DNA from 2 places in the Fictibacillus arsenicus genome. Region 1 is predicted to be linked to the other one. Evidence: a T-box and tRNA genes for the amino acid it is inferred to sense, from the RefSeq annotation. Region 1 holds a T-box; the other holds one or more tRNA genes.
What was found. A T-box is a leader RNA that pairs with one kind of tRNA and senses whether it is charged. The one in region 1 lies ahead of pheS (phenylalanine--tRNA ligase subunit alpha), so its partner is inferred to be a tRNA-Phe.
Positions count from the first base shown of each region.

Region 2: it has a tRNA-Phe gene. The T-box ahead of pheS (phenylalanine--tRNA ligase subunit alpha) is inferred to sense a tRNA for this amino acid. The anticodon was not compared.

Region 1 is NZ_CP016761.1:2,736,334-2,751,002, reverse strand. It holds ribosomal protein L20 leader region at 1-62, shown strand, start outside; gene infC (translation initiation factor IF-3) at 134-637, shown strand; gene rpmI (50S ribosomal protein L35) at 661-864, shown strand; gene rplT (50S ribosomal protein L20) at 904-1,263, shown strand; gene ABE41_RS14175 (DUF1294 domain-containing protein) at 1,366-1,593, shown strand; gene ABE41_RS14170 (cytochrome d ubiquinol oxidase subunit II) at 1,598-2,623, opposite strand; gene ABE41_RS14165 (cytochrome ubiquinol oxidase subunit I) at 2,641-3,981, opposite strand; gene ABE41_RS14160 (TVP38/TMEM64 family protein) at 4,125-4,727, shown strand; gene ABE41_RS14155 (dUTP diphosphatase) at 4,981-5,481, shown strand; gene sspI (small acid-soluble spore protein SspI) at 5,552-5,758, opposite strand; gene ABE41_RS14145 (TrmH family RNA methyltransferase) at 5,862-6,626, shown strand; T-box leader at 6,709-6,930, shown strand; gene pheS (phenylalanine--tRNA ligase subunit alpha) at 6,970-8,004, shown strand; gene pheT (phenylalanine--tRNA ligase subunit beta) at 8,023-10,446, shown strand; gene rnhC (ribonuclease HIII) at 10,961-11,905, opposite strand; gene zapA (cell division protein ZapA) at 12,060-12,323, shown strand; gene ABE41_RS14120 (CvpA family protein) at 12,325-12,861, shown strand; gene polX (DNA polymerase/3'-5' exonuclease PolX) at 13,128-14,669, shown strand, end outside.
Region 2 is NZ_CP016761.1:530,259-544,927, forward strand. It holds gene ABE41_RS02920 (transglutaminase domain-containing protein) at 1-102, shown strand, start outside; gene ABE41_RS02925 (hypothetical protein) at 120-323, shown strand; gene ABE41_RS02930 (hypothetical protein) at 507-1,499, shown strand; gene ABE41_RS02935 (nicotinate phosphoribosyltransferase) at 1,596-3,029, shown strand; rRNA gene ABE41_RS02940 (16S ribosomal RNA) at 3,335-4,884, shown strand; tRNA gene ABE41_RS02945 (tRNA-Ile) at 4,974-5,050, shown strand; tRNA gene ABE41_RS02950 (tRNA-Ala) at 5,076-5,151, shown strand; rRNA gene ABE41_RS02955 (23S ribosomal RNA) at 5,291-8,229, shown strand; rRNA gene rrf (5S ribosomal RNA) at 8,297-8,412, shown strand; tRNA gene ABE41_RS02965 (tRNA-Asn) at 8,422-8,496, shown strand; tRNA gene ABE41_RS02970 (tRNA-Ser) at 8,501-8,592, shown strand; tRNA gene ABE41_RS02975 (tRNA-Glu) at 8,621-8,695, shown strand; tRNA gene ABE41_RS02980 (tRNA-Val) at 8,726-8,801, shown strand; tRNA gene ABE41_RS02985 (tRNA-Met) at 8,963-9,039, shown strand; tRNA gene ABE41_RS02990 (tRNA-Asp) at 9,129-9,204, shown strand; tRNA gene ABE41_RS02995 (tRNA-Phe) at 9,249-9,324, shown strand; tRNA gene ABE41_RS03000 (tRNA-Thr) at 9,333-9,408, shown strand; tRNA gene ABE41_RS03005 (tRNA-Tyr) at 9,491-9,575, shown strand; tRNA gene ABE41_RS03010 (tRNA-Trp) at 9,603-9,676, shown strand; tRNA gene ABE41_RS03015 (tRNA-His) at 9,693-9,768, shown strand; tRNA gene ABE41_RS03020 (tRNA-Gln) at 9,778-9,852, shown strand; tRNA gene ABE41_RS03025 (tRNA-Gly) at 9,882-9,956, shown strand; tRNA gene ABE41_RS03030 (tRNA-Cys) at 9,971-10,045, shown strand; tRNA gene ABE41_RS03035 (tRNA-Leu) at 10,070-10,154, shown strand; gene ABE41_RS03040 (hypothetical protein) at 10,283-10,492, shown strand; gene ABE41_RS03045 (coiled-coil domain-containing protein) at 10,608-11,294, shown strand; gene ABE41_RS03050 (B3/B4 domain-containing protein) at 11,597-12,250, opposite strand; gene queG (tRNA epoxyqueuosine(34) reductase QueG) at 12,310-13,473, shown strand; gene ABE41_RS03060 (methylated-DNA--[protein]-cysteine S-methyltransferase) at 13,533-14,069, shown strand; gene ABE41_RS03065 (amidase domain-containing protein) at 14,137-14,669, shown strand, end outside.

The DNA of each region.
Region 1 (14,669 bases):
TGTTATTAGTACATAGCCGGTTTACGTGTGGGTGATATATGCGCCGACGCTTTTTTTATTTGCAGAAATAACAAGTCGGGTGTTTTTAACACTCACTGAAAAAATTTGGAGGTGACTTACTATTAGTAAGGACATGTCTGTCAATGAAGGCATTCGTGCACGTGAGGTACGCTTAATCGGTCCTGATGGAAGCCAGCTTGGCATTAAAACAAGACAGGAAGCTTTAGACCTTGCGGCAAACGCAAATCTTGACCTTGTACTCGTTGCTGCAACTGCTAAACCGCCAGTATGTCGTATAATGGACTACGGTAAGTTTAAATACGAGCAACAGCGTAAAGATCGAGAAGCACGAAAAAATCAAAAAGTCATTACGACTAAAGAAATTCGTTTAAGTCCAACAATTGAGGAAAACGACTTCAATACGAAGCTTAGAAATGCTCGTAAGTTCCTTGAAAAAGGCGACAAAGTAAAGGCAAGTATTCGTTTCCGTGGACGTGCAATCACTCATTCTCAAATCGGAAAAACGGTATTGGAGAAATTAGCGAAAGAATGTGAAGATCTTTCTACGGTGGAAACATCACCAAAAATGGAAGGCCGAAGCATGTTTCTTATCCTAGCACCTAAAGCCGAAAAATAATTTTTACCAGGGAGGTAACCATTATGCCTAAAATGAAAACTCATAAAGGTGCTGCAAAGCGCTTTAGAAAAACTGGATCAGGTAAATTAAAGCGTGCGAGCGCTTATACAAGTCACTTGTTTGCTAACAAGTCTACGAAAGCTAAGCGTAAGCTTCGCAAAGCGAAACTTGTTAACAGTGGTGACTACAAGCGTATCCGTACATTGTTAACTTACAAAAAACGTTAATCATACGATAAGTTGATTTAAAAATAGGAGGTTTTTAATATGCCAAGAGTAAAAGGTGGCTATGTAACACGTCGTCGTCGTAAAAAAGTTCTTAAGCTAGCTAAAGGCTATTTCGGTTCCAAACATAAATTATTTAAAGTAGCACAACAACAAGTATTCAAATCTTTAATGTACGCTTACCGTGACCGTCGTCAAAAGAAGCGTGACTTCCGTAAGCTTTGGATCACTCGTATCAACGCTGCTGCACGCACAAACGGTCTTTCTTACAGCCGTTTAATGCACGGTCTTAAACTTGCGGGTATCGACATCAACCGTAAGATGCTTTCTGAAATCGCAATTACTGACGAAAAAGCTTTCGCAGAATTGGCTTCAAAAGCAAAAGACAGCCTAAAAGCTTAAATTTGACTAAAAGAAAAGATCATTTCCTCAATTGATGGAGATGATCTTTTTTACATTCTGAAAGGAAATGGGAAAAAGGTGTTAATCTTATATTTGATCATAATGAATACAGTTGCTTACTTGGTCATGAAAAAAGACAAATTATATGCACAAGAAGGAAATTGGCGTACGCCTGAATCAAGACTATGGATGCTTGCTATTGCTGGAGGAGCTCCTGGTATGTGGCTTGCGATGAAGAAATTCCGCCACAAAACGAAGCATCCGTCATTTCGTAACGGCTTGCCGGTTCTAAGTATTTTTATTACTGTTATCGCAGGTTGGTTTTTGTAGAATATTAATCCTGCTGCAAATATCGTTTGTCTTTTAAGAATAGCCGCCAGAAAACATAGAAACCTGGTGTTAATATGGCGAGACCTACTATATACATAATCATTAATGAGTAGAAAGTTTCTGTTGCAGTGAAAGCCTCATAGATGGTTAGATCAGGATAGACGATATATGGCAGATGTGCTAGTCCATATCCGACGCTTGCCAGCCCATATTGTAATACTGTTGCGAGCAGTGTAAACCTTGGCCGTCCAATCCCTGGGCGGTTTTGTTTTGGCCACCAAAGAGAGCCATAGGCGATGCAGAATGCGATTAATGATAAAATGAACCATATTTTTTGATCCATAAGGTTGTCAACAAGCCAGCCAGCTTCTGGCGCCATAAATAAAAGAGTGAATAGAGCGGATAACAGTGTCAGCGGTCCAAGAAATATCGCATTTCCGCGATATAGCCGATAGGCATCCTCTCTATTGGAAACACGCGAATAGTCAGCTAAAAAAAGCGAAGATAGATACAGCTCGGAAGTCAGTCCGAATACCACGTACAGATATAAAGTAGGACTGGAAAAAAGCTTTCCTAATAAAAGGCTTTGTGTCTCTCCATCAACACTGATAAATCCTCCCTGTGAAATAGGAAGTACTGCGATTAGCAGGGAAGGGATTAATAGCCCTGAAATTCCTGAAATAAAAAACATCGTCTTCCGATAGCCTTGTACAGAATAGGAAAATACCATAAATGCACTCCGGATAGCCAGAAAAAATAAGATCAGCGATACTGGGACAAGCATTACAGTTCCAAGCGTATAGGCACCTTTTGGAAAGAACCCTACGAACGCTACAACCAAAAGGACAAGAAAAGTATTCGTTATCTCCCATGTCGGCGAAAGAAAACGGTTTGCGATCTTTCCTGCCATTGTTTTGTGATTGTTATAAACCATCGCCCAAAATCCTGCGCCAAAATCAATCGAGCCAAAAATACTGTAGACAAAGATGAAGCTCCACATGATGAGTATCGCAAGTACCTCTTCACTCATACCCATTACCCTCCTTCCTATCCGTATAGTTTATCCATATCTTTAGACACTGGATTGCGTTTGAAATAAGCAGTCAATATTAAAATCGTCAAAACACTTAATAGAGCATACAAAAGTAAAAACAAGAGAAAAAGCATTCCGAGATTTTCATTCCTTGTGGCAGCTTCTGCAGTTGTCTGAACTCTGTAAATGGTCCATGGCTGTCTGCCGCTGCAGCTGAATACCCAGCCAAATTCAATGCACAGCATGGAAAGCGGACCAGATAAAACGAGAGACCATAGCAGCCATTTAGGGAAAGGTTTGCCCCTTTTCTTAATAAAGAACCACCAATACAACAATGTGATTCCTGCAAGTCCTAACAAAAGTGTTCCAATGCCCACCATTAAGTTAAATAAAGTATGCACGTAAAATGGCGGCCATGTTTCCCGGGGGAATTCATACAAACCTTTTACTTCTGTATCAAACTTTCCTGCTGCAAGCCAGCTCAATGCCCAAGGAATTTCGATGCCGTATTTTACTTCTTCTGTCTTCGGATCGGTGAAACCGCCAATCGCCAGAGGTGCATATCGCTGTGTTTCAAATAAACCTTCCGCAGCTGCTAGTTTCTCAGGAGAATACTGATGAAGAATCTGCGCCGAGTGATGCCCTGATAAAGCAGATACGAAACTCATCGTAAAAGCAACCGCAAGAGACATGAACAATCCTTTAAGGTGATAAGCTCGTTCCCGGTCAGAACGCTTTTTCAATAGTTTGAATGCGGCTACTGATGCTACAGCGAAAGCACCTGTCATATAAGCAGTAATCGCTACGTGGAACGCAGAAGATACGAAACTCGGGTTAAAGAATGCGTCCCATGGATGAACATCATAGATCGTGCCATCTGGCTTAATCTTAAAGCCGTCAGGCGTATTCATCCATGTATTTACCGCAGTAATGAGAATAGCTGAAGCAACAGCCCCAAAGGCAACAAAGAAAACAGAGATCAGGCGGAAGTACCTTGGAAGCCTGTCAGCAGCATACACATAGATTGACATGAAAAGAGCTTCTAAGAAAAAAGCAAATATTTCAATCTGAAATGGCAATGAGATTACTTTACCTACGATTTCCATGAACCCAGGCCAAAGTAAAGAAAGCTGGACACCTACTATAGTTCCAGATGGGATAGCAACTCCTAATAAAACAGCAAACGCCTTAGTCCAGCGTTTTGCCATTATGGCATAGTCATTGTCTCCTTTTACTTGGTGGATGATTTCTGCGATAACAATCATTAATGGAAGACCAACACCGAGGGTAGCAAAAATGATATGAAATCCGAGTGATGTGCCAAAAAACGCTCTCGCTAATACAACTGTGTCCATGCCGAATCCTCCTAAAAAATAAAACTATGTAAACAAACAATCTATGTTTAAGGTGTCATAAAGAACTAGGGTTTATTCACGCGATAAAATTGTCATACAGTGCTCGTCTGCTGTCATATGTTGACTTAAAGGGGAGGTGCGGCGTGTTAGAGGGTACTAGTGTTTACATGGAAGTCCTTAAGTTCAGCGGGATTTTTGCCCCTTTGCTCTTTATCCTTTTACAAGCGTTCAGGCAATTTTTTTTCTTGCCAGTCGGCTTGATCTGTCTTACAGGAGGGATTTTATTCGGTGCAGTAGCAGGCACTTTGTATTCTGTCATCGGCATTACCCTGTCGAGTGTACTCTTTTATTTCGGGATGAAAAGTATGCCAAAGCTTATGAAAAAAATAAAAAGACTTCAAAGAAAATGGATCGGTAAAAGAATGCCTTTTTCAGTCGGTCAGATTGCCATCTTAAAGATGATTCCATTCATGCATTTTCATCTGTTAAGTCTTTGTTTAATTGAAATTTCGTCAAATTTTAAAGAATATACAAAAGCAAGCATCATCTCAAATATTCCCATCGCCATTTTTTACTCATCTTTCGGATCTATAATGCTCTCCCTATCTCTAATAACTTCAGCCTTGTTGCTTGTTGTGCTTTCAGTCCTGTTTTATTTGCTAAGACGGAAAGAATGGGTTATAAAATGGAGTGAGTTTTTTGAGGAAGAGGCGGAAAATAGAGAAAAACAGCGCATGCCTGCATGAGGCATGCGCTTTTTATGATGAAAAGGTTCACATATGTAGTAGATAAATGATAATCCTAAAAAATTTTATAAGTAATCCCTGAAATTTTCATGTTAATTTCCGCGAGAATCGATAAGAATCCCGCGAGTTTAAGTAATAAAGCCGCGAGTTTGCATTTTTCGACAAACAATATCGGCTATCAGCTGTTTCGAAAATTCATCCTCGAATGTATGACAAGATAACGTTATAATAGCTTAGGAATGAAAGGCAGGGGATGAACGTGAAAATTGAAAAACTTTTTTCCATGCAGAATGAATTAAACACACGAATCGTAAAAGAACATAACCTTGAAAATGTTTCATTATCTGATCAGAGAAGATTAGCATTTCTTGTTGAGCTAGGGGAGCTTGCCAACGAAACAAGATGCTTTAAATATTGGAGTAAACGTCCAGCATCTGAAAAAGAAGTAATCTTAGAAGAATATGTAGACGGACTGCATTTTGTTTTATCGATTGGACTGGAACTAGATTTTACAGAAATAGAATTGCCTAATGAGGTTGAACTTACAGAAAAGATGGACAAGATAGAGTTAAACCACCTGTTTCTTTCTCTTTATCAGTGGGGGTCAAAAAGTTTACCGAACCAAGAATTTTATTTATTTTTGAATGAATTTTTGGGATTAGGTGTAAAGCTTGGATTTTCGTTTCAAGAGATTGAAGCAGCTTACTTCGAGAAGAATGCTGTAAATCACGAGCGTCAGGATTCGGGGTATTAATTAGGAAAAAATCGCTATTTAAAAAAGTTTGCGTAAATAGATCAAAATAAAAACCCGGAAAGACCGGGTTTTATTTTAAGCCGTTTGATAAAGTTGTCAAGATTTCTTCCTTCTTTTGTTCGTCTGAATTTTTCCAGATTACTTCGAAAAGGACACCTAGACCAGGAAGCATTTTTTCTTCTCCGCTCTCGATGGCATCAACGATCGTATCTTGCAATTGTTCTTTATTGTTGCCTGTAACGTTATGCAATACAGCTTTTCTTAAGTCAAGATTCATGGATAAGCACCTCTGTTAATATTTTTCTTTTTTTAGTGTGCACGTTCTGAACTTGTTTTATGAAAAAATTAATAAATATTTATGATTTAAAGGAGTACTTACTATGAAGCACATCGAATCCGACTCCAACGCTTCGTTAAAGCAATGGAAAAAACTGCATACAAGAAAAGAAAGAGAAAAAACAGGTACTTTCCTGCTGGAGGGTCCTCATCTTATTGAAGAAGCAATTTCCTTTGGTGCCAAACTTCAGCATGTCATTATTGAAGAAAATTTTAATATTAAAGAAGAATGGCTTAAAGAGAAATTCACGTTGTGGTCTGTTCCGGCAAAGTTAATGAAACAGCTTTCTGAAACAGAAAAACCTCAAGGTATTATTGCTGTGTGCGAAATGATGGAACAGCCCGAAGAACGAATTAAAAGAAATGGACGCTATTTGCTGATTGATGGCGTTCAAGATCCAGGGAACCTAGGAACGATCATTCGTACTGCAGACAGTGCAGGTCTTGATGGGGTTTTCTTAGGTGAAGGTACAGCAGATCTTTATAATGGTAAGACAGTTCGTTCTACTCAAGGGTCACTGTTTCATTTGCCAATTATAAAAGCCGATCTTAAAGAAATAATAACAGAATGTAAAGCTGAAGATGTTCCTGTGATTTCAACATCCCTGCAAGAGGCAGTTGATATGAGAGAGCTGCCTGAGATGAATGGATTCGCACTTATCGTAGGAAATGAAGGACAAGGTGTTCAAGAGATGTTCCAAGAAGAATCCTCGATTAATGTGAAGATTCCAATTTTTGGTCAAGCAGAGTCACTTAACGTTTCTGTTGCAACGGGCATTCTTCTATATGAGCTTCAGCGCAAAAGATGATGTTTTCTTGTTTTTATATGAGATTCGTTGCAATTCTTGATTTTTTTCATATATAATGAAAAAGATGAATAATGAATAGATTGAAAAAACGCAGATGGAGAAGAGTAAATAATCAATCCGCCAAAAAGGGAGGAAATGTCCTGGACTGAAAGCATTTCTTTGGTAGGTATTATTGAATTCACTCCTGAGTTGCCACCTGAACATTATGAGTAGGGCTGGCCGGTGAAGAGCCGTTATTTAAATGAAGTGAACAGTGTATTTTCATTGTTAAATTGGGTGGTACCGCGAACTCCTCGTCCCTTATTGGATGAGGAGTTTTTATATTTTTAAGGAGGGGTTGTACTTGAAAGACCGTTTAGAAGCACTAAAAGTAGAAGCGATCGAAAAAATCAATCAAAGTCATGATCTTAAAGACATTCAAGCTGTTAAGGTAGCTTACCTAGGAAAAAAAGGACCCATTACTGAAGTTTTAAAGGGAATGGGGAAATTGTCTGCAGAAGAAAGACCGGTGATCGGTGCGTATGCGAATGAAGTGCGTGACAGCATTCAGCTGGAACTAGATAAAAAGCAGACAGAATTAGAAAATGCTGCGATTTCTGAGAAGCTTGCGAAGGAAACAATTGATGTTTCTTTACCTGGCAGACCTGTAAAACAAGGAAATGCGCATCCGCTGACAGCAGTTGTAACCGAAATAGAAGACTTGTTCCTGAGTATGGGTTTTACAATTGCAGAAGGTCCAGAGGTTGAGACAGATTATTATAATTTCGAGGCTCTTAATCTCCCTAAAGGCCATCCGGCTCGAGACATGCAAGATTCTTTCTTTATTACGGAAGACATCTTACTAAGAACACAGACTTCACCGGTTCAAGCTCGTACGATGGAAAAACATGAAGGTCAAGGCCCTGTGAAAATCATCTCTCCAGGGAAGGTTTATCGAAGAGATAACGATGATGCTACACATTCTCATCAATTCATGCAGATTGAAGGGCTTGTGGTTGATCAGAACGTGCGTTTAAGCGACTTAAAAGGTGTTCTTGAAACGTTCGCGAAAAAAATGTTTGGTGAAGACCGAAAGATTCGTTTGCGCCCTAGCTTTTTCCCGTTTACAGAACCGTCTGTAGAAATGGACATTTCTTGTTTTAAATGCAGCGGAAAAGGATGTTCTATCTGTAAACAGACAGGATGGATTGAAATTTTAGGAGCAGGTATGGTTCATCCGAACGTTCTTGAGATGGCAGGTTTTGATTCTAAGAAGTATACAGGTTTTGCATTTGGTATGGGACCTGAGCGAATCGCAATGCTTAAATACGGCATAGATGATATCCGCCATTTTTATGCGAATGATATCCGGTTCTTAAAACAATTCAAAAATGCATAATTAGGGAGGGAAAATTTGATGCTAATTTCTTATAACTGGCTAAAAGAGTATGTAAATGTAGAAATCAGTCCGTCTGAACTAGCGGATAAAATAACGAAGAGCGGTATCGAAGTTGAAATGGTTGAATCCTTGAATAAAGGGATCAGCGGAGTTGTTGTCGGGTATGTACAAGAGTGTATACAACATCCAAATGCTGATAAGCTGAGAGTCTGTAAAGTTGATATCGGAAAAGGGGAAGTTTCTCAGATCGTTTGCGGCGCACCGAATGTTGCTCAAGGACAAAAGGTAGCAGTAGCAGTTCCTGGAGCAGTACTGCCTGGGAACTTCAAAATTAAAAAAGCAAAGCTTCGCGGTGAAGAATCCCTTGGAATGATCTGTTCCCTGCAGGAGCTTGGAGTTGACACAAAGCTTGTTCCAAAAGAGTATTCTTCAGGAATTTTTGTGATGCCTTCTGATGCAGAGCCAGGGAGCGATGCTTTGGAATATTTAAACTTGAATGACCACGTGCTGGAGCTTGGTCTTACGCCAAACCGCGCAGATTGCCTTAACGTTTTAGGTGTTGCTTATGAAGTAGCCGCTATTCTAGAGCAAGACGTTAAACTTCCAGATACATCGATCATGGCTTCCGAAGAGACAGCTGAAGATTTTATTTCGGTAAGCATTGAAAATTTAGAAGACAATCCTTATTATGGGGCGATGATCATTCGTGATGTTAAAATCGGACCATCTCCATTATGGATGCAGAATCGTTTAATGGCTTCAGGAATTCGCCCGATCAATAATATTGTTGATATTACAAACTATGTACTTCTTGAATATGGCCAGCCGCTTCACGCATTTGACTACAACCGCCTTGGTTCAAAGGAGATTGTTGTTCGGCGTGCTGCAGAAGGTGAACAAATTCAGACACTCGATGATCAGGATCGATCATTGAAGGATACTCACTTAGTAATTACTAATGGCAAAGAGCCGATTGCAGTTGCTGGTGTTATGGGTGGAGCAACTAGTGAAGTGCAAAATGATACAACGAACGTGCTCCTAGAAGCAGCATATTTCGCTTCAAGCCGTGTGAGAGCAGCTTCAAAGGATCTAGGCTTGCGAAGTGAAGCAAGTTCAAGGTATGAAAAAGGAATCGACCGCAACCGTGTTTATGCAGCAGCGAAAAGAGCAGCAGGTTTAATGGCTGAACTAGCTGGCGGTAAAGTAGCAGATGGAATCGTAGAAGCTGGAAAACGCGAAGTGAATACGTATACTGTAAAAATGGATGTTTCCAGAATGAATAATCTGCTTGGAACGACTATCACATCTGAACAGACTGCTGCTATTTTTGATCGTTTAGGTTTTTCTTACAAAGAGTCAAACGGTGTATTTGAAGTTGTTGTTCCTACTAGAAGACCTGATATTACGATCGAGGCTGATTTAATTGAAGAAGTTGGGCGGATTTATGGATACGATCGCATTCCTACGACATACCTTTTATCAGAGGCTCGTCCTGGAGGCTTAACAGCAAGTCAGGCTAAGCGCCGTGAGATCCGTAAGTATTTAGAAGGAGCTGGCCTTTATCAGGCAGTAACTTACGCATTGACAACGCCAGAAAAGTCTACGCATTTCTCATATACTGAAGATGCAGTCTACCCAATCTCAGTTGCTCATCCGATGAGTGAAGAGCGCAGTACTTTACGTATGAGTTTATTGCCTCAGCTTCTGGAAGTGCTTCAATATAATCGGAATCGCTCTATGGAAGATTTGGCAGTTTATGAAATGGGATCAGTTTTCATTAACCGTCAGGAAGTTCTAAACGATCTTCCTGAAGAATACGTATTTGTTTCAGGAGCAGTAACAGGAGTATTCAACGAACACTTGTGGCAAGGCGAAAGAAAAACAGCAGATTTCTATGTTATAAAAGGGATCTTAGAAGGTCTAATGAGTGAATTGAATCTTTCTGAACGCATTACGTATGAGTCAGGTGAGATTGAAAACATGCACCCTGGAAGAACGGCGGTTGTAAAACTGGATGGTATTCCAGTTGGGCTTGTAGGTCAGCTTCACCCAGCACTTCAAATCGAATTGGATCTAAAAGACACTTACGTGTTCGAGCTGAACGCAACGAATCTGATTGAAGCAGATACAGAGCAAATGGTATATAAGACATTGCCGCGTTATCCTTCGATCACTCGTGACATTGCTTTAGTCGTTGACCAAGATTTGCCTGCAGGCGATCTATTCACAGTGATTCAAGCTGCCGGCGGTGAACTGCTAAAAGAAGTGAATTTGTTTGATCTGTATCAAGGAGAGAAGATGGAAGAAGGAAAGAAATCACTTGCTTTCTCTTTAAAATACTTTGATCCAGAACGTACATTGACTGACGAAGAAGTTGTAACAGCACACAATCGTGTTCTAAAAAGTTTAGAAGAACACTTTGGAGCGCAGTTAAGAAAATAAAAGTAGGCTGTTTTCTTTGTTGTTTTTGAAAGTAGTTGATTTCCGTTACAGGATGCTCGCTTTCGGCGGGGCGTGCGGTGAGCCTCCTTGGCGGAATGCACCATTAGGAGTCTCACCTGTCACCCTGATCCCGCCGGAGTCTCGCACCTTGCACTCCAATCAACTTATCAGTGAAGATAATGAAAAAATGACCAATAGCAACAATCTTTTAGATAAGAGCCGAAAATAAAAAGAAACTGGCTTGCTTCCATGCAAGCCAGTTTTTATTTGATTTAGTATTCATTTAAAGCTTTTACGGTACGTGTTCTTTTATTTATTACACGTTCGCCCAGTATTTTGGACTTACACCCGAACAAGTACACGTTTCACCCCAATGCGGCCTAGTTTCAACCGAACGCCGTCGAGTTTCACCCATTATCCCTACACGACCGCCCCAGACGCATATTTTCAAGCATCACAGCCCCATGCCATAACGGATTACGCCTCAAACCATTGTTGCTGCCTAAAATGCAGATCATAATCGCTTTTTTTTCAACAGATTCAACGCCTTTTGAGTGTTTGCAAAATGTTTTTTTGTTGCTGTATCAAAAACGGATTCCCCAAACTTTTCTGCTAGTTCAGCCGCTTTCACATCAACATGAGGTCCGGCACCTTTTGGGATAACAGTGTTAAATCGTGCTCCGAGTTTATCCATTTCCTTTAAAAAGCTGTATCTTGCTAAAATAGATGCTGCAGCCACTGCAAGATGAATAGATTCACCTTTTGTAGCAAAATAGATGCCTTCTTTTAGAAGGTTTTTCTCTTTCGTTAAGTAGTTAAAATACACACCGGGTTCGCAAAACTGATCTACTAATATCCCTTCGATCTCTGATCCTTCTATCTTAGCCTTCACATTTTGAAGAGCGCGGTTATGCAGGATCGCCTTTATTTTTCCTTGAGTCATTCCTTTTTGCTGAAGCTCATTGTATTTCTCGTTATTAAGTACAAGAAGAGAATAGGGAACTGTGTGAATAAGTTCTTTCGCAATCTGAACAATCTGCTTATCGTTTAAATGCTTGGAATCTTTAACGCCTAGTTCCCTTACCAATTCAAGCTGATCGCGTGATACATAAGCTGCGGCAACTGTCATTGGTCCGAAATAATCGCCTGTACCAACCTCATCGCTTCCGATCATCGATAATTCTGCAGCATTTTGGGGCGGTGCATAACGATGAGGGGGTTTAGATGTTTTGCTTTTTACTTTAGATGGTGAGACTAGACCTGAAAATTTTTGAGAAGCTTCTTCTGCTCCTTTTCCTTGAAACAGTACCTTTCCGGAATTGTAAGCTGTCACTGTACAATCCGGGAGTTTGGCGGTAAAGACAGCACCAGGCGGAGTTTTATCCTGAACGGCATGAGCTAGATCTTTTTTCATTGCTAAGATTTCGGTATTCGTCATTTTTTTTACAACATGAGCCATAATAAATGCCCCCTAAAGTGATTAGATTTCCAAATATATCAAAATTTCTCTAGAAATGAACAGAAATATTTTCAACTATGTAAGATATTTGATAAGATGTAGATTAGAGTATTCATCTAATGATCGATCCTTTTTATGACGAGGAGGTTTTTTCGTGGCGGAAGACAAAAATAAAAACCGTACGACGGTCGAGATCTATGGACAGCGTTATGTAATTGCAGGGACCGAACCTTCCAGCCACATTCATTTAGTAGCTGATAAAGTAGATTTAAAAATGAGAGAAATTCAGTCTCATAACCGGTTTCTTGATTCGAAACAACTCGCTGTACTAACAGCGGTAAATACAATGAGTGAATATTTAAAGATTAAAGAAGAGCTGAAAAAATTGCAACAAAGAATTGGAAAAGAGGAAAGTTAACATGCTGGATTTAATTCTGTTTATTGTATTATTGGGTGGCTTTTTGATCGGATTAAAACGCGGGTTTATTATGCAGCTCGTACATTTGATCGGATTTATCGCAGCATATATCGTTGCTTATCTGTATTATGATGATCTGGCTCCTAAGCTTGAGCTGTGGATTCCGTATCCTTCTTCAAATGAGGGTTCTGCCTCTTTATTACTTAATAGCATCTCACTCGAGCAAGCCTATTACAATGCGATCGCTTTTGCCATATTGTTCTTTGCAACAAAAATCATTCTTCAGATATTAGGCTCAATGCTGGATTTTCTTGCACATTTGCCGATATTGCATACTGCAAACAGATGGCTTGGCGGACTGTTAGGTTTTGTAGAAGTTTATCTGATCGTATTTATTTTACTGTATATCGCAACATTAGTGCCTATCGAATCATTTCAGGCGCATTATGATAATTCATGGATTGCACAGGGAATGGTCAAAAACACCCCCGTATTTTCTGAGTCAGTTAAGGAAATGTGGATGAAACATATGGCGTAAAACTTCTCCCTCCTTGGAGAAGTTTTTTTATTAAAGCTCTTATCTAGAAGGTTATTATTTTTTGTTCATTTTCTTCAATGCAAGTTGATTGGAGTGCAAGGTGCGTGCCAACTACCTGAAAATACGTCTCGCAAGGCATGCGACGGAAGCCAGCTTCAGGAGGATTGACTTGCAGACGCAGGAGCACTCACCCTGGAAAGGGAGCGCCTGTAACGGAAATCAACTACTTCCAAAGTCGTTCAAGATTGATAGAAAGGGAGTACATTATGGCTAATAAAAAAGAAATCGTACGTGCGTTAGAACAAATTGCTCTTTATCTCGAAATTCTAGGAGAAAATTCTTTTAAAGTTTCCGCTTACCGAAAAGCAGCAAATGCTCTTGAAGGTGATGAGCGAACGATGGATCAAATAGAAGATGTTTCGAAAATAAAAGGCATTGGCAAAGGAACGGCTGCCGTTATTATCGAAATGATGGATAAAGGTGAATCTGAATTACTTATTGAACTTCAGGAAAAAGTACCCTCTGAACTTATTACATTATTACAAGTGCCTAATTTGGGCGGAAAAAAGATTGCGAAACTTTACTCGGAGCTGGGCGTAACTAATATCGAAACATTAAAAGAAGCTTGTACTGCAGGTAAAGTAAGAGAGCTTGCAGGATTTGGAGCAAAGACAGAAGAGAAGATTCTTGCTTCATTAGACGATATTGGAAAAAGACCTGAAAGACTCCCCATCGCTTATATGCTTCCAATAGCTGAAAGTATAGAGGCGCAGCTGGAAAAGATGAAGCATGTTGAAAAATTCTCAAGAGCAGGAAGTCTAAGACGGTACCGGGAAACGATTAAAGATCTTGATTTTATTATTTCTTCAAAAAATCCTGGAAAAGTGAAAGAACAGCTACTAAACTTGCATGGAGTTATGGATGTCATTGCAAGCGGAGAAACGAAGGTTTCACTCGTATTAGGAGAGAAAATGGCTGTTTCAGTAGATTTTAGAATCGTTGAACCGGAGCAATTCGCAACGACACTGCATCATTTTACAGGTTCAATGGAACATAACGTTAAAATGAGGCAGCTGGCTAAAACCAGGGGAGAAAAGATAAGCGAATACGGTGTTGAAAATACAGAGACAGGTGAAGTTCTAACGTTTAAAACCGAAGAAGAATTTTACGCGCATTTCGGGTTGAATTGGATACCGCCAGAAGCGAGAGAAACTGGTGAAGAAATCGAACTTCTGATGGAAGATTATGAGTTTGTTCAATTATCGGATATTAAAGGAGATCTGCATCTGCATTCTACTTGGAGTGACGGCGCATTCTCGATAGAGGAAATGGCTGATGAAGCAAGGAGCCTTGGATATGAGTTCATGGCTATTACAGATCATTCACAGTATCTGCGAGTGGCAAACGGACTCACTCCAGAGAGGATACGCATGCAGCGGAAAGAGATTGATAAGCTGAACGAAAAATATAAAGACTTCAAAATATTTGCTGGTATTGAAATGGATATATTACCAGATGGTACACTAGACTATGATGATGATCTTCTCGATGAGATGGATTTTGTTATTGCGAGTATCCATTCTGCTTTTTCACAAGATCAGAGTAAGATCATGAAACGTTTAAAAACGGCGCTCGATCACAAAAATGTAGATTTAATTGCTCATCCGACTGGGCGCCTGATCGGCCGAAGAACAGGCTATGATGTTGATGTGGATATGTTGCTTCAGCTTGCATATGAAACAGATACCGCAATTGAGTTAAACGCTAATCCAAACAGACTTGATCTATCGCCAGACTGGCTAAGGAAA
Region 2 (14,669 bases), 1.8 Mb from region 1:
CTTCAGAACAACAAGTTCGTACCTAAATTCACGATGGAATACTTCGATCCAAAACCATCAGAGTTTCAGAAGACACATACGAAGAAAGAAATAGAATTTTAAGTAATTGAGGTGCAGATTTGTCTAAAAAAGAAAAGCGCTGGAGAAGAGTTTATTTACTCCTTTTTATCTTAATTTATGGAATGGTTGCCCCCTTAAGCTTAATCTTGTTCTTTGCAGGGGAAGAGTCATTTCCGTTCTTTATCATTCCTGTTGTCATTGCGCTGCCTGTTATGAAGCAAAATCATATTCAAAAAATTAGAGAGAAAGAAATGAGTGTTTAACTAACACTTTAGAAAAGCTAGATGAACTTATCCAAGAACGGTATGAAAAACTTATACACTATGCCAAAGAGAAACATGAAGCGAAAAAAGCAGCTCTTAAGCCTGAAAGAGAACGTGTAATAGGACTTATTCAAAAAGCGGCAGATGAAGCCAGAACCTAACAGTAAAGGAAGGTAATTTATTTTGAACAAGTTAAAAATGTTGCTAATGGTTGCAGCTGCGTTGGTCCTTATAACAGGATGCAGTGATTCCGAAAAAGCAGATACAAAAAATGATGAAGTGTCAAAAGAGAAAAAGAACACTGACGAAAAAGAAAAAGTAAAAACAGTAGATAAAAAAGCTGATGCTCCAAAAGACCAAGGAGATTATAAGGTATGGTTTGAAGGAGATGTGGAACGTAAAGGCAAGTTAATTACAGTAAAAGGGAAAACCAACCTATTACCAGAGTCTAGACTTATGATCGGAATGGACAGTGTTGAAGGTACTATTATTGGGGGGAATGAATCCTTACAGGTAAATGATGATGGAACTTTTAACACCGAACTAGAAATCCCTAATGAATATAAAGGGTTGATCAAAGTATCAATTAAATTCGAACCAAGTTCAGACAATCAACCTATTAAGGACCACTATGGGGAAAATGGTGAAAAGCTTGAAGGATCCTTTGTTAGAATCAATGAAGATTCAGCGGCAAAGCAAAGTATAGCTTTATTAACATTTGAAGTTCCTCAAGATGTATCTAACGCAACCATAGCAATCGAAGAACCAAAATGGGATAAGCCTGAAGATTATGGCTCAGAGATAATTCGGATTGAAGAACCTGACATTGAAAAAGATGATAGATATCTATATGTTGAAGGAAAAACGAATTTATTAGAAGGAACTCGATTAAGAGGGAGACTTGATATCCCTGGTTTTTTTACTTCGGGCTTTCAAGATGTAGTTGATGTTAATCCTGACGGTTCATACAAAATGATAATTGAGAAACCGCAAACAAACGAAAAACTGAAAGATGTAAAAGAATATGAGTTAGTAATCAGTATGAATCTTGGTGATAACAGCTGGCAATCAATAAAAGAAGCTTACGGAGAGAACGGGGAAAAACTCCAGGGTGAGTTTATAGTAGAAGAAAGCAACTCAAAAACAGCAGAAAAGAAAATATCAATTGTGGAATAATCACTTTGCCCAGCTCTTTAAGTAGCCGGGCCTTTTTAAATGTTTAACAATTGCACAATAAGAGAAAAATGTACAAGAGAAAGGCGGGATTCCGAGATGAGCTATGAAGATTTAGCACTGCATACAGATAAGTACCAGATTAATATGATGTACGCCCATTGGAAAAACGGAACTCATAATAATATTAGAGTTTTTGAAGCTTTTTTTCGAAAAAATCCTTTTAAAAGTGGATTTGCGGTATTTGCTGGTCTTGAGCGAATTATCCATTATGTTAACCACTTGCGTTTTAATGAAGATGATATCTATTATTTAAGAACACAGGAAGAGCAATATGATGAGGACTTCTTAACAGAATTGAAGAACTTTCAATTTACCGGGGAGCTCTTTTCCGTAAAAGAAGGGACGGTTGTTTTTCCAAACGAACCTTTAATTAGAATTAAATGCCGTGTGTTCGAGGCTCATTTGCTGGAGACAGCTCTCCTCAACTTTATGAACTATCAGACACTGATTGCAACAAAGGCGGCGCGCATCCGTCATATTGCAAAAGATGATCAGTTAATGGAATTCGGCACACGCCGAGCTCAAGAGGCGGATGCAGCGATCTGGGGTGCGCGTGCCGCGTACATTGCCGGGTTTGATGCAACTTCAAACATGCGCGCAGGAAAGCTTTTTGGGATTCCTACAAAAGGAACGCACGCACATGCATGGGTTCAAGATCATGATTCTGAAGAAGAGGCTTTTGAACGTTTCGCAAAAGCACTGCCTGATCAAAGTATTCTTCTAGTTGATACTTATAATACATTAAAAAGCGGAGTTCCAAATGCTATAAAAGTTGGGTTGAAGATGAAGGAAGAAGGAAAGTCGCTGAAGGGAATTCGACTGGACAGCGGTGATTTAGCTTACTTCTCTATCCAAGCCCGTAAAATGTTGGATGAAGCTGGACTCAACGATACAGTGATTGTTGCAAGTAACGATTTAGATGATGATGTTATTACAGATCTGAAATCGCAGGGTGCAAAAATCACATCTTGGGGTGTCGGAACACAGCTGATTACGGCATCAGACCAGCCAGCACTTGGCGGTGTATATAAAGTGGTAGCAAAATATGAAGATGGTGAGTACGTCCCTACAATTAAAATCTCTTCTAATGTAGAAAAGATAACTACACCTGGATACAAAAAGGTGTATAGAATTATCAATAGTAAGGGAAAAGCGGAAGCCGATTATATTGCTATGGAGGATGAAGTAATCCCTGAAAAAGACATCAAGCTTTTCGATCCGATACACACCTATAAAAATAAGGTTGTATCTTCTTTTACTGCAGAAAAGCTGCTTCAGCCTATATATATAGAAGGAAAGCTTGTTTATGAGCTGCCTAATCTGGGGGAAATCCGCAGTTATCACCAAACGCAGCTTCAGTTGTTCTGGCCGCAGCATTTAAGAAGATTAAATCCTCAAGAATACTTTGTAGACCTTTCTGAAAAAGTGTGGAAGACGAAAAACGACCTTTTAGAAAAGTATTCATTATAGGACTCAAAACCTCTTTTCCGATGTGAAAAGAGGTTTTTTAATAAAAACTTAAAAAAACCGTTGACGGTGCACCAGAACGCTGATATAGTAATAAACGTTGTTGCTTTTCTTACATATTTATCGACAAAAACAAACAAAACTTTTTTAAAAAAGTAGTTGCATCACAAAGATGATGTGTGGTAAGATAGTTTTTGTCGCTGCTTTAAGAAAGTAACGCGATGAAGTTCTTTGAAAACTGAACAAAAGCAAAGGTAAGGAATTAAGAATTAATTCCGTCAGTAACAAATTAGAGCAAGTCAAACACTTTTATGGAGAGTTTGATCCTGGCTCAGGATGAACGCTGGCGGCGTGCCTAATACATGCAAGTCGAGCGAATGAAGAGGAGCTTGCTCCTCTGATTTAGCGGCGGACGGGTGAGTAACACGTGGGTAATCTGCCTGTAAGACGGGGATAACTCCGGGAAACCGGGGCTAATACCGGATAATAAGAAGAAACGCATGTTTCTTTTTTGAAAGTCGGTTTCGGCTGACACTTACAGATGAGCCCGCGGCGCATTAGCTAGTTGGTGAGGTAACGGCTCACCAAGGCGACGATGCGTAGCCGACCTGAGAGGGTGATCGGCCACACTGGGACTGAGACACGGCCCAGACTCCTACGGGAGGCAGCAGTAGGGAATCTTCGGCAATGGGCGAAAGCCTGACCGAGCAACGCCGCGTGAGCGATGAAGGCCTTCGGGTCGTAAAGCTCTGTTGTTAGAGAAGAACAAGTACGAGAGTAACTGCTCGTACCTTGACGGTACCTAACCAGAAAGCCACGGCTAACTACGTGCCAGCAGCCGCGGTAATACGTAGGTGGCAAGCGTTATCCGGAATTATTGGGCGTAAAGCGCGCGCAGGCGGTCTCTTAAGTCTGATGTGAAAGCCCACGGCTCAACCGTGGAGGGTCATTGGAAACTGGGAGACTTGAGTGCAGGAGAGAAAAGTGGAATTCCACGTGTAGCGGTGAAATGCGTAGAGATGTGGAGGAACACCAGTGGCGAAGGCGGCTTTTTGGCCTGTAACTGACGCTGAGGCGCGAAAGCGTGGGGAGCAAACAGGATTAGATACCCTGGTAGTCCACGCCGTAAACGATGAGTGCTAGGTGTTGGGGGGTTCCACCCTCAGTGCTGAAGTTAACACATTAAGCACTCCGCCTGGGGAGTACGACCGCAAGGTTGAAACTCAAAGGAATTGACGGGGGCCCGCACAAGCAGTGGAGCATGTGGTTTAATTCGAAGCAACGCGAAGAACCTTACCAGGTCTTGACATCCTCTGATCACTCTAGAGATAGAGCTTTCCCCTTCGGGGGACAGAGTGACAGGTGGTGCATGGTTGTCGTCAGCTCGTGTCGTGAGATGTTGGGTTAAGTCCCGCAACGAGCGCAACCCTTGACCTTAGTTGCCAGCATTCAGTTGGGCACTCTAAGGTGACTGCCGGTGACAAACCGGAGGAAGGTGGGGATGACGTCAAATCATCATGCCCCTTATGACCTGGGCTACACACGTGCTACAATGGATGGTACAAAGGGTTGCGAAGCCGCGAGGCCAAGCCAATCCCAAAAAGCCATTCTCAGTTCGGATTGTAGGCTGCAACTCGCCTACATGAAGCCGGAATTGCTAGTAATCGCGGATCAGCATGCCGCGGTGAATACGTTCCCGGGCCTTGTACACACCGCCCGTCACACCACGAGAGTTTGTAACACCCGAAGTCGGTGGGGTAACCCTTTTGGGAGCCAGCCGCCGAAGGTGGGACAGATGATTGGGGTGAAGTCGTAACAAGGTAGCCGTATCGGAAGGTGCGGCTGGATCACCTCCTTTCTATGGAGATTATGAAACAGCTTCGACTGTTTCGTAAGTACACCTTTTGCCTTTTGTTCAGTTTTGAAGGAACTTTATACTTCCTTTAGGGGCCTATAGCTCAGCTGGTTAGAGCGCACGCCTGATAAGCGTGAGGTCGATGGTTCGAGTCCATTTAGGCCCACCATTTAAATTTTATATTCCTAGAATATGGGGCTTTAGCTCAGCTGGGAGAGCGCCTGCCTTGCACGCAGGAGGTCAGCGGTTCGATCCCGCTAAGCTCCACCATTGCACATCTTATGGATGATGCATTTTTAAATTGTGTTCTTTGAAAACTAGATATCGACATCCAAACAAAGTAATGCAAGGCAGATAGATTATTTATCTGCGCCAAAGCAAGAATCTTTGATGTGTAAACATCATATAAGGTTAAGCTAGAAAGGGCGCACGGTGGATGCCTTGGCACTAGGAGCCGAAGAAGGACGGGACGAACACCGATATGCCTCGGGGAGCTGTAAGTAAGCACTGATCCGGGGATTTCCGAATGGGGGAACCCACCATCCGTAATGGGATGGTATCCATATCTGAATACATAGGGTATGAGAAGGCAGACCCGGGGAACTGAAACATCTAAGTACCCGGAGGAAGAGAAAGCAAATGCGATTTCCTGAGTAGCGGCGAGCGAAACGGAAACAGCCCAAACCAGAGGGCTTGCCCTCTGGGGTTGTAGGACACTCTACATGGAGTTACAAAGGAACGAAGTAGGTGAAGCGGTCTGGAAAGGCCTGCCAAAGAAGGTAACAGCCCTGTAGCTGAAACTTCGTTCCCTCCTGAGTGGATCCTGAGTACGGCGGGACACGTGAAACCCCGTCGGAATCCGGGAGGACCATCTCCCAAGGCTAAATACTCCCTAGTGACCGATAGTGAACCAGTACCGTGAGGGAAAGGTGAAAAGCACCCCGGAAGGGGAGTGAAAGAGATCCTGAAACCGTGTGCCTACAAGTAGTCGGAGCCCATTAACGGGTGACGGCGTGCCTTTTGTAGAATGAACCGGCGAGTTACGATCCCGTGCAAGGTTAAGTTGAATAGACGGAGCCGCAGCGAAAGCGAGTCTGAATAGGGCGACATAGTACGTGGTCGTAGACCCGAAACCGTGTGATCTACCCATGTCCAGGGTGAAGTTCAGGTAACACTGAATGGAGGCCCGAACCCACGCACGTTGAAAAGTGCGGGGATGAGGTGTGGGTAGGGGTGAAATGCCAATCGAACACGGAGATAGCTGGTTCTCCCCGAAATAGCTTTAGGGCTAGCCTCGCGGCAAGATTCCTGGAGGTAGAGCACTGATTGGACTAGGGGCCCCCACAGGGTTACCGAATTCAGTCAAACTCCGAATGCCAGAGAATTATCCGCGGGAGTCAGACTGCGAGTGATAAGATCCGTAGTCAAAAGGGAAACAGCCCAGACCATCAGCTAAGGTCCCAAAGTATACGTTAAGTGGCAAAGGATGTGGAGTTGCCCAGACAACCAGGATGTTGGCTTAGAAGCAGCCACCATTTAAAGAGTGCGTAATAGCTCACTGGTCGAGTGACTCTGCGCCGAAAATGTAACGGGGCTAAACGTATCACCGAAGCTATGGCTTGTACCTTTAGGTACAGGGGTAGGGGAGCGTTCGAAGTGCAGTGAAGTCAGACCGGAAGGACTGGTGGAGCGCTTTGAAGTGAGAATGCCGGTATGAGTAGCGAAAGACAAGTGAGAATCTTGTCCATCGAAAGCCTAAGGTTTCCTGAGGAAGGCTCGTCCGCTCAGGGTTAGTCGGGGCCTAAGCCGAGGCTGAAAAGCGTAGGCGATGGATAACAGGTTGATATTCCTGTACCACCTCCTTTCCGTTTGAACAATGGGGGGACGCAGTAAGGTAGGGTGAGCGCACTGATGGAATAGTGCGTCTAAGCAGTTAGGCTGTTGGATAGGCAAATCCGTCCAACGTGAAGGCTGAGCTGTGATGGCGAGGGAAATTTTAGTACCGAAGTCCCTGATCCTACACTGCCAAGAAAAGCCTCTAGGGAGGAAAGAGGTGCCCGTACCGCAAACCGACACAGGTAGGCGAGGAGAGAATCCTAAGATGATCGGGAGAACTCTCGTTAAGGAACTCGGCAAAATGACCCCGTAACTTCGGGAGAAGGGGTGCTCTGATAGGGTTTATCGCCCGAGAGAGCCGCAGTGAATAGATCCAAGCGACTGTTTAGCAAAAACACAGGTCTCTGCGAAACCGCAAGGTGAAGTATAGGGGCTGACACCTGCCCGGTGCTGGAAGGTTAAGAGGAGGGGTTATCCCTTACGGGAGAAGCTCTGAATTGAAGCCCCAGTAAACGGCGGCCGTAACTATAACGGTCCTAAGGTAGCGAAATTCCTTGTCGGGTAAGTTCCGACCCGCACGAAAGGTGTAACGACTTGGATACTGTCTCAACGAGAGACCCGGTGAAATTATAGTACCTGTGAAGATGCAGGTTACCCGCGACAGGACGGAAAGACCCCATGGAGCTTTACTGCAGCTTGATATTGGATTTTGGTACAGCTTGTACAGGATAGGTAGGAGCCTGAGAAGCCGGAGCGCCAGCTTCGGTGGAGGCGTCGGTGGGATACTACCCTGGCTGTATTGAAATTCTAACCTTGAACCGTGATCCGGTTCGGAGACAGTGTCAGGCGGGCAGTTTGACTGGGGCGGTCGCCTCCTAAACAGTAACGGAGGCGCCCAAAGGTTCCCTCAGAATGGTTGGAAATCATTCGCAGAGTGTAAAGGCACAAGGGAGCTTGACTGCGAGACCTACAAGTCGAGCAGGGACGAAAGTCGGGCTTAGTGATCCGGTGGTTCCGCATGGAAGGGCCATCGCTCAACGGATAAAAGCTACCCTGGGGATAACAGGCTTATCTCCCCCAAGAGTCCACATCGACGGGGAGGTTTGGCACCTCGATGTCGGCTCATCGCATCCTGGGGCTGAAGTAGGTCCCAAGGGTTGGGCTGTTCGCCCATTAAAGCGGTACGCGAGCTGGGTTCAGAACGTCGTGAGACAGTTCGGTCCCTATCCGTCGCGGGCGCAGGAAATTTGAGAGGAGCTGTCCTTAGTACGAGAGGACCGGGATGGACACACCGCTGGTGTACCAGTTGTTCCGCCAGGGGCATAGCTGGGTAGCTACGTGTGGACGGGATAAGTGCTGAAAGCATCTAAGCATGAAGCCCCCCTCAAGATGAGATTTCCCATCACGTTAAGTGAGTAAGACCCCTTAGAGATGATGAGGTTGATAGGTCTGGTGTGGAAGCGTGGCGACACGTGGAGCTGACAGATACTAATCGGTCGAGGGCTTATCCTTAAAATTGCACGAAACGTTTGGAAACGTCGTATCTAGTTTTGAGAGAACATACTCTCTATATAATTGGTTCAGTGATAATGGCGAAGAGGTCACACCCGTTCCCATACCGAACACGGAAGTTAAGCTCTTCAGCGCCGATGGTAGTTGGGGGTCTCCCCCTGTTAGAGTAGGACGTCGCTGAGCCATACATATTCCACAGTAGCTCAGTGGTAGAGCTATCGGCTGTTAACCGATCGGTCGTAGGTTCGAGTCCTACCTGTGGAGCCATATTGGAGAGCTGTCCGAGAGGTCGAAGGAGCACGATTGGAAATCGTGTATACGGTCAACCCCGTATCAAGGGTTCGAATCCCTTGCTCTCCGCCAGATACATACCTCTCTAACTTTAAACACTGGCCCGTTGGTCAAGCGGTTAAGACACCGCCCTTTCACGGCGGTAACACGGGTTCGAATCCCGTACGGGTCACCATTTTTATACATAACCAACTTTATATTATATGGAGGATTAGCTCAGCTGGGAGAGCACCTGCCTTACAAGCAGGGGGTCGGCGGTTCGAACCCGTCATCCTCCACCATTAACTTTTAATACTTTATATCATCGCGGGGTGGAGCATGGAGCGTAAGCTTCTGTGAAATCACGACGACATGTCTCGTGGATACGCTTCTAAGATAAACATGTAGAGGAAGAGACAGTCAATATCATACTCGGATACATCGTCCGAAACTTTTATATCATCGCGGGGTGGAGCAGTCTGGTAGCTCGTCGGGCTCATAACCCGAAGGTCGCAGGTTCAAATCCTGTCCCCGCAACCAATATTATTTCATGAAAAACGTCGAGATTCTTCTTGACCATGAAATATCTGGAGTGCCCATAGGGTGCAACCAATTTTATTTATGAACATGGACTCGTGGTGTAGTGGTTAACATGCCTGCCTGTCACGCAGGAGATCGCCGGTTCGACCCCGGTCGGGTCCGCCATTTTTATTTTCTGGTGGTTTTTACATTCAAGAGATTTAACTCTTGGCTCGATAGCTCAGTCGGTAGAGCAGAGGACTGAAAATCCTCGTGTCGGCGGTTCGATTCCGTCTCGAGCCACCATTTTTTTTGCCGGTTTAGCTCAATTGGTAGAGCAACTGACTTGTAATCAGTAGGTTGGGGGTTCAAGTCCTCTAGCCGGCACCAGTTTTTTCTTCCTTAATTGGAATAAAAAACGTATTGAAAATAGGTCGTAAATAACTTACAATAGAACCTGTCTTCATTTTGTGGAGGGGTAGCGAAGTGGCTAAACGCGGCGGACTGTAAATCCGCTCCCTCCGGGTTCGGCGGTTCGAATCCGTCCCCCTCCACCATTTATTTATAAACATATTTATCCTTACAGGGGCATAGTTTAACGGTAGAACGAAGGTCTCCAAAACCTTTGGTGTGGGTTCGATTCCTACTGCCCCTGCCATTTAAATTATATTGTGGCGGTCGTGGCGAAGTGGTTAACGCATCGGATTGTGGTTCCGACATTCGGGGGTTCGATTCCCCTCGTCCGCCCCATTTATGTGTTGGGCTATAGCCAAGCGGTAAGGCAACGGACTTTGACTCCGTCATGCGTTGGTTCGAATCCAGCTAGCCCAGCCATTTTTTATATTTATGAATGAGATATTTTTGCGGAAGTAGTTCAGTGGTAGAATACAACCTTGCCAAGGTTGGGGTCGCGGGTTCGAATCCCGTCTTCCGCTCCATTTGAATTTTATCTGGCGGCATAGCCAAGTGGTAAGGCACGGGTCTGCAAAACCCTTATCCCCCGGTTCGAATCCGGGTGCCGCCTCCATACAAGTTTTAAAAGCTTTACAATGCCGGTGTGGCGGAATTGGCAGACGCGCACGACTCAAAATCGTGTTCCTTCTGGAGTGTCGGTTCGACCCCGACCACCGGTACCATTACATACTAACTTTTAAGTCAATGCTAAACGGCATTGGCTTTTTTATCTTCCTTTTAATGTGTTCATGCCCAGATGTGAACCTCTTTCTTGTACATTGAATAGTTAAGTATAAGGGGGGGGAAACATATGTATAGAGTGCAGCTTGGGACGATCATAGGTTATGTTTTAATCACAGTTTGTATTACCTCTTTAATTTTCTTAGTTTCTGATATTGCCCGCTATATGAATGTGATTGAAATCATGATAGGTAAAATATTTTATTCCATGAGGCTTATCATTGTTTTTATAACAATCCTAATTATTTCAGTTCTTTTTCTTTTTAGAAATTATAGATGAGCAAGCGTTCTTACAAACGTAGGAATGCTTTTTTTGTTTCCTTAATCGTGACATAAAGTTTTACTAAGAAAATAAATTTAAGGAGTGATGTCTTTTTAGAAGGGGGTAATAAGTTTTGTTTAAAGAATTTTTTGATTTTAAAAAGCTAAAAAAAGAATGGATTTATTTTGGGGCAATCACCTTTGTGTTAGTTTTGGTTAGCTTGTATTGTGCACATGCATGGGGTTATAATAAAGCTTCTATTTTGTTAGATGATAAAAAAATAACGGCTTATGAGATTAATGAAGAGATAGAGAGTTTGAAAAATGATCTGGCTGTTATTGAAGAAAAAGTAGCTGATGCAGGAGAGGAACAGAGCAATAAACAAGCAGAATTGAGTCAAATGAACTCTGAGTATGAGGAAGTTACAAGTATAATTAATCAAAGAGATGATGTTCAGAAGGATTATGATTCACTTTTACAACAAGTTGAAGAAAAAGATGAAGAGATAAAAGCTCTTAACCAGCATATTTCTGATAAACAAAAAGAACTCGACAAAATCACAAAAGGTATTGTTATCAAAAAGAAAGAGCCGAGAGTGTTAGTTGCTGGAGTTTTTATAGCCGGAAAAGATATACCACCGGGCCGATACAAAGTTGAACCGAACAGGGGATCAGGAAATTATTTTGTGAACGGCGGAGCAAAAGTAAATATCATCTTAGGTAAAGGTGATGATTTTTACTTGCCTGAATATGTGTTTGAATTAGATGAAGGCGATGAAATTGAAGCAACTTTGTCTGTAAAGTATATACTTGTTGAGTAAAATTGAATCAATTTTTTAAAAGAACTTGTCATAAATCCAATACATGCTGCTTATATATAAAACAAGTTAGTTGTAGGTTTTAATGCAGGGCTTCGTTGACTCAATGAAGCCCTGCATTTTTTTTGATTGGGGCTTTAAATAAAATATTGAGGATTTTACATGGTTTATTGAAACTTCCACATGATATATTCACTAAATCACTCATTATATTCACCAAAGCCATTGATATATTGACATAAACCCTTATTATATTGATGAAGCTACAGAATTCGACACTCCAGCCTCATAATTTAAACACCTGTTTAAATCAGCTGAATCTCAGCCGTCCCGCCATTCACCTGTGTGAACATTTTAGCCATCGACTCCAACATTTCACGAGCTTCACTTTCATCCATAGATGGCTGCAAATAAACGATATGCATCGCATTCCTAACGCTCTCATCCACCATCGTCCGCTTAGAATCGACGATAGGGCTGCCAAACGCTCCGATCGAGTCTGCAGACAGCAGTTTCCCCTCCATATTCATCTCTCGGCCGTTTAGTCCTTCATATGTATCTTCAACACCGCCGATCCTTACTTCCACATCGCCTTCAATTTTATCAAGGTTATAAAGTCCGATTGGTATAGCAAATCGAATGGAGAAGAAATTATTAACGTCTACACCTGAATTGATAGCTGGGAGATCTTTGCCGCTTAACACACGGCGCAGCAGTGCTTCTGACGCGGGGCGGTACCGTGATGGGTCTGTGCCAAGCTTTTTAAATACAGATCGGTATTCGGCTACACCTGGGTAATCAGCAGCTGTTTTGCCTTCCAGTTTTAAGGATTCTAGAAATAGCTGGAATCTGCCTTTTATCATTTGCGGAGACTCGCTAATCGCGATATCATGGTATGTAATTGTGCCTATTTTAAACTGCGGGACAAGTTCCTTTATTTTTGCCGATATTGTTATCATAAGTGAACCCCGTTTCTTAAATATATATATGTAGTTTACCATAAAGATTGAAAATAAATATGAAAGGAGGGATATGCGTGACAGGTGCCCAGTTGAAAGAAGAGATTGTTGCATATAGTAAAGAAATCGGAATAGATAAAATTGGCTTCGCTGATGCTGATGTTTTTGCTGAGTTAAAAGAAAGACTTCGGATTCAGCAAGATCTTCAATACCAATCAGGATTTGAAGAGAAGGACATTGACAAAAGAACAGAGCCTGAACGGCTTCTAACAGGAGCTTCAAGCATCATTTCGATCGCTCTCGCATATCCCTCCAAAATGAAAAATGCTCCGAAAAGTATTAAAGGGGAGCGAAGAGGTATTTTTTGCAGAGCATCATGGGGTAAGGATTATCACCATATATTAAGAGAAAAGCTTGCACTGCTTGAGGCCTTTATTATAGAGAGAGTTCCAGATGCTAATATAAAATCTATGGTTGATACAGGTGAACTGTCCGACCGGGCTGTGGCTCAAAGAGCTGGGATTGGATGGAGTGCCAAAAACTGTGCGATTATGTCACCTGAATTTGGCTCCTATATGTATCTTGGCGAAATGATTACTAATATCGCCTTTCCGGCAGACACACCAATGGAAGATCAATGCGGTTCATGCAATAAATGTGTAGAGGCATGTCCCACAGGTGCACTTGTACAGGGAGGGCAGCTCGATTCATCAAAGTGTATCGCGTTCTTAACCCAGACTAAAGATTTCTTGCCGGATCAATACAGAGAAAAGCTAGGCAACCGTTTATATGGGTGTGATACATGTCAGACTGTATGTCCCGAAAACAAAGGGAAAGATTTTCATCACCATGCAGAAATGGAGCCGGATCCTGAAATTGCAAAGCCTCTTTTACAGCCTTTATTGACGATGAGCAATAGAGATTTCAAAGAAAAATTCGGGCATGTTTCCGGAAGCTGGAGAGGTAAGAAACCAATTCAGAGAAATGCGATTATAGCATTGGCCCATTTTAGAGAAGAAGCTGCAATACCTGATTTAGTTTACTTATTAAAAAATGATCCAAGACCTGTTATAAGAGGGACTGCTGCTTGGGCAATTGGTAAAATAGGCGGACATGAAGCAGAATTAGAACTTTCATCAGCAAAAGAGCGCGAAAAAGACGATTTAGTGGCGCTAGAGATAGATAAAGGACTTAAAATGCTTCGAAATCAAGAAATTTCGTAATCGCATATCTTTAAAGTGTCCGATATAGTAAGGTCAAGTAATGAAAAGAAGGGATAATTATGTGTCAGATTAAAACGTTACTCTATTATGAAGAAATGGAAAGCGTAATCGGACCGTTAACAATCATTGCAACGGAGAACGGAATCTGCCGTCTCGATTTTGGTTCAATGGAGGATAACCTTCCATCTTTACGTTCTTGGATGGCTAAGCATTTTATTAAAGGGGAACTTATTCATTCTCCTGAATATCTAGCAGATGCTGTTCACCAATTAAATGCTTATTTTGCAGGCAACCTGCACGAGTTTAACATCCGCTATGATTTGTTTGGTACGGCATTTCAGAAAAAAGTTTGGAACCAGCTAACGAGCATTCCATATGGACTAACATGTTCTTATAAGGAAGTGGCTCAAGGAATCGGTGCACCAAAGGCTGTTCGTGCTGTCGGCAGTGCGAATAACCAGAATCCTGTACCTGTTTTTATTCCGTGTCACCGCGTTATTGGAAGCAATGGTGCACTTGTAGGATATGGCGGAGGATTAGACAAAAAAGAAATATTATTATCGATCGAACAGAATAGCTGCAAGAAAACATCATAGAGCCCTTCAAGGGTTCTTTTTTTTTATACACCTCTCATATGTTAAAAGAAGCAGGGAGGTATGTCTGATGTGGATGGAGACGCTAAAGCAATATATTCAAAATCAGTCCCAATGGATGATACATGCGGATGCAGATGGAAGGGGCTTCTTTTTAAAAGATGAACAGGAAAGCTTTATGCGAAAAAAACAAATGTATACCGATAGAAATGCATTTATCGTTAATAATCAGGCGAACGGAAGTGTATTGCGGACTACGGAAACGGAAGACAAAATCCATGTGGATTATCTTGTCCATTATAGTTTTCTAATTAAACATGGATTTGATTTTTACGTAGAGGAAATGTCTCAGGAGAGGCGTGCTATTTTTTTTCAAGATGGAGAAATGAAAAGTGATGAGCCTGCTAATGCTGAAGGCAATTATCGGGAACTGCCGAAGATCGAACGTGAGAATAAATCCATTGCACCGACAAAGGGCGGTTATGACAGGCTGGCAGCCGTACGGTATGCGGAACGCTGGTGGAATACGTATAATCCTGCTTATAAATCATTTGAGAATGACTGCACCAACTATATCTCACAAAGTATTCATGCAGGTGGAAT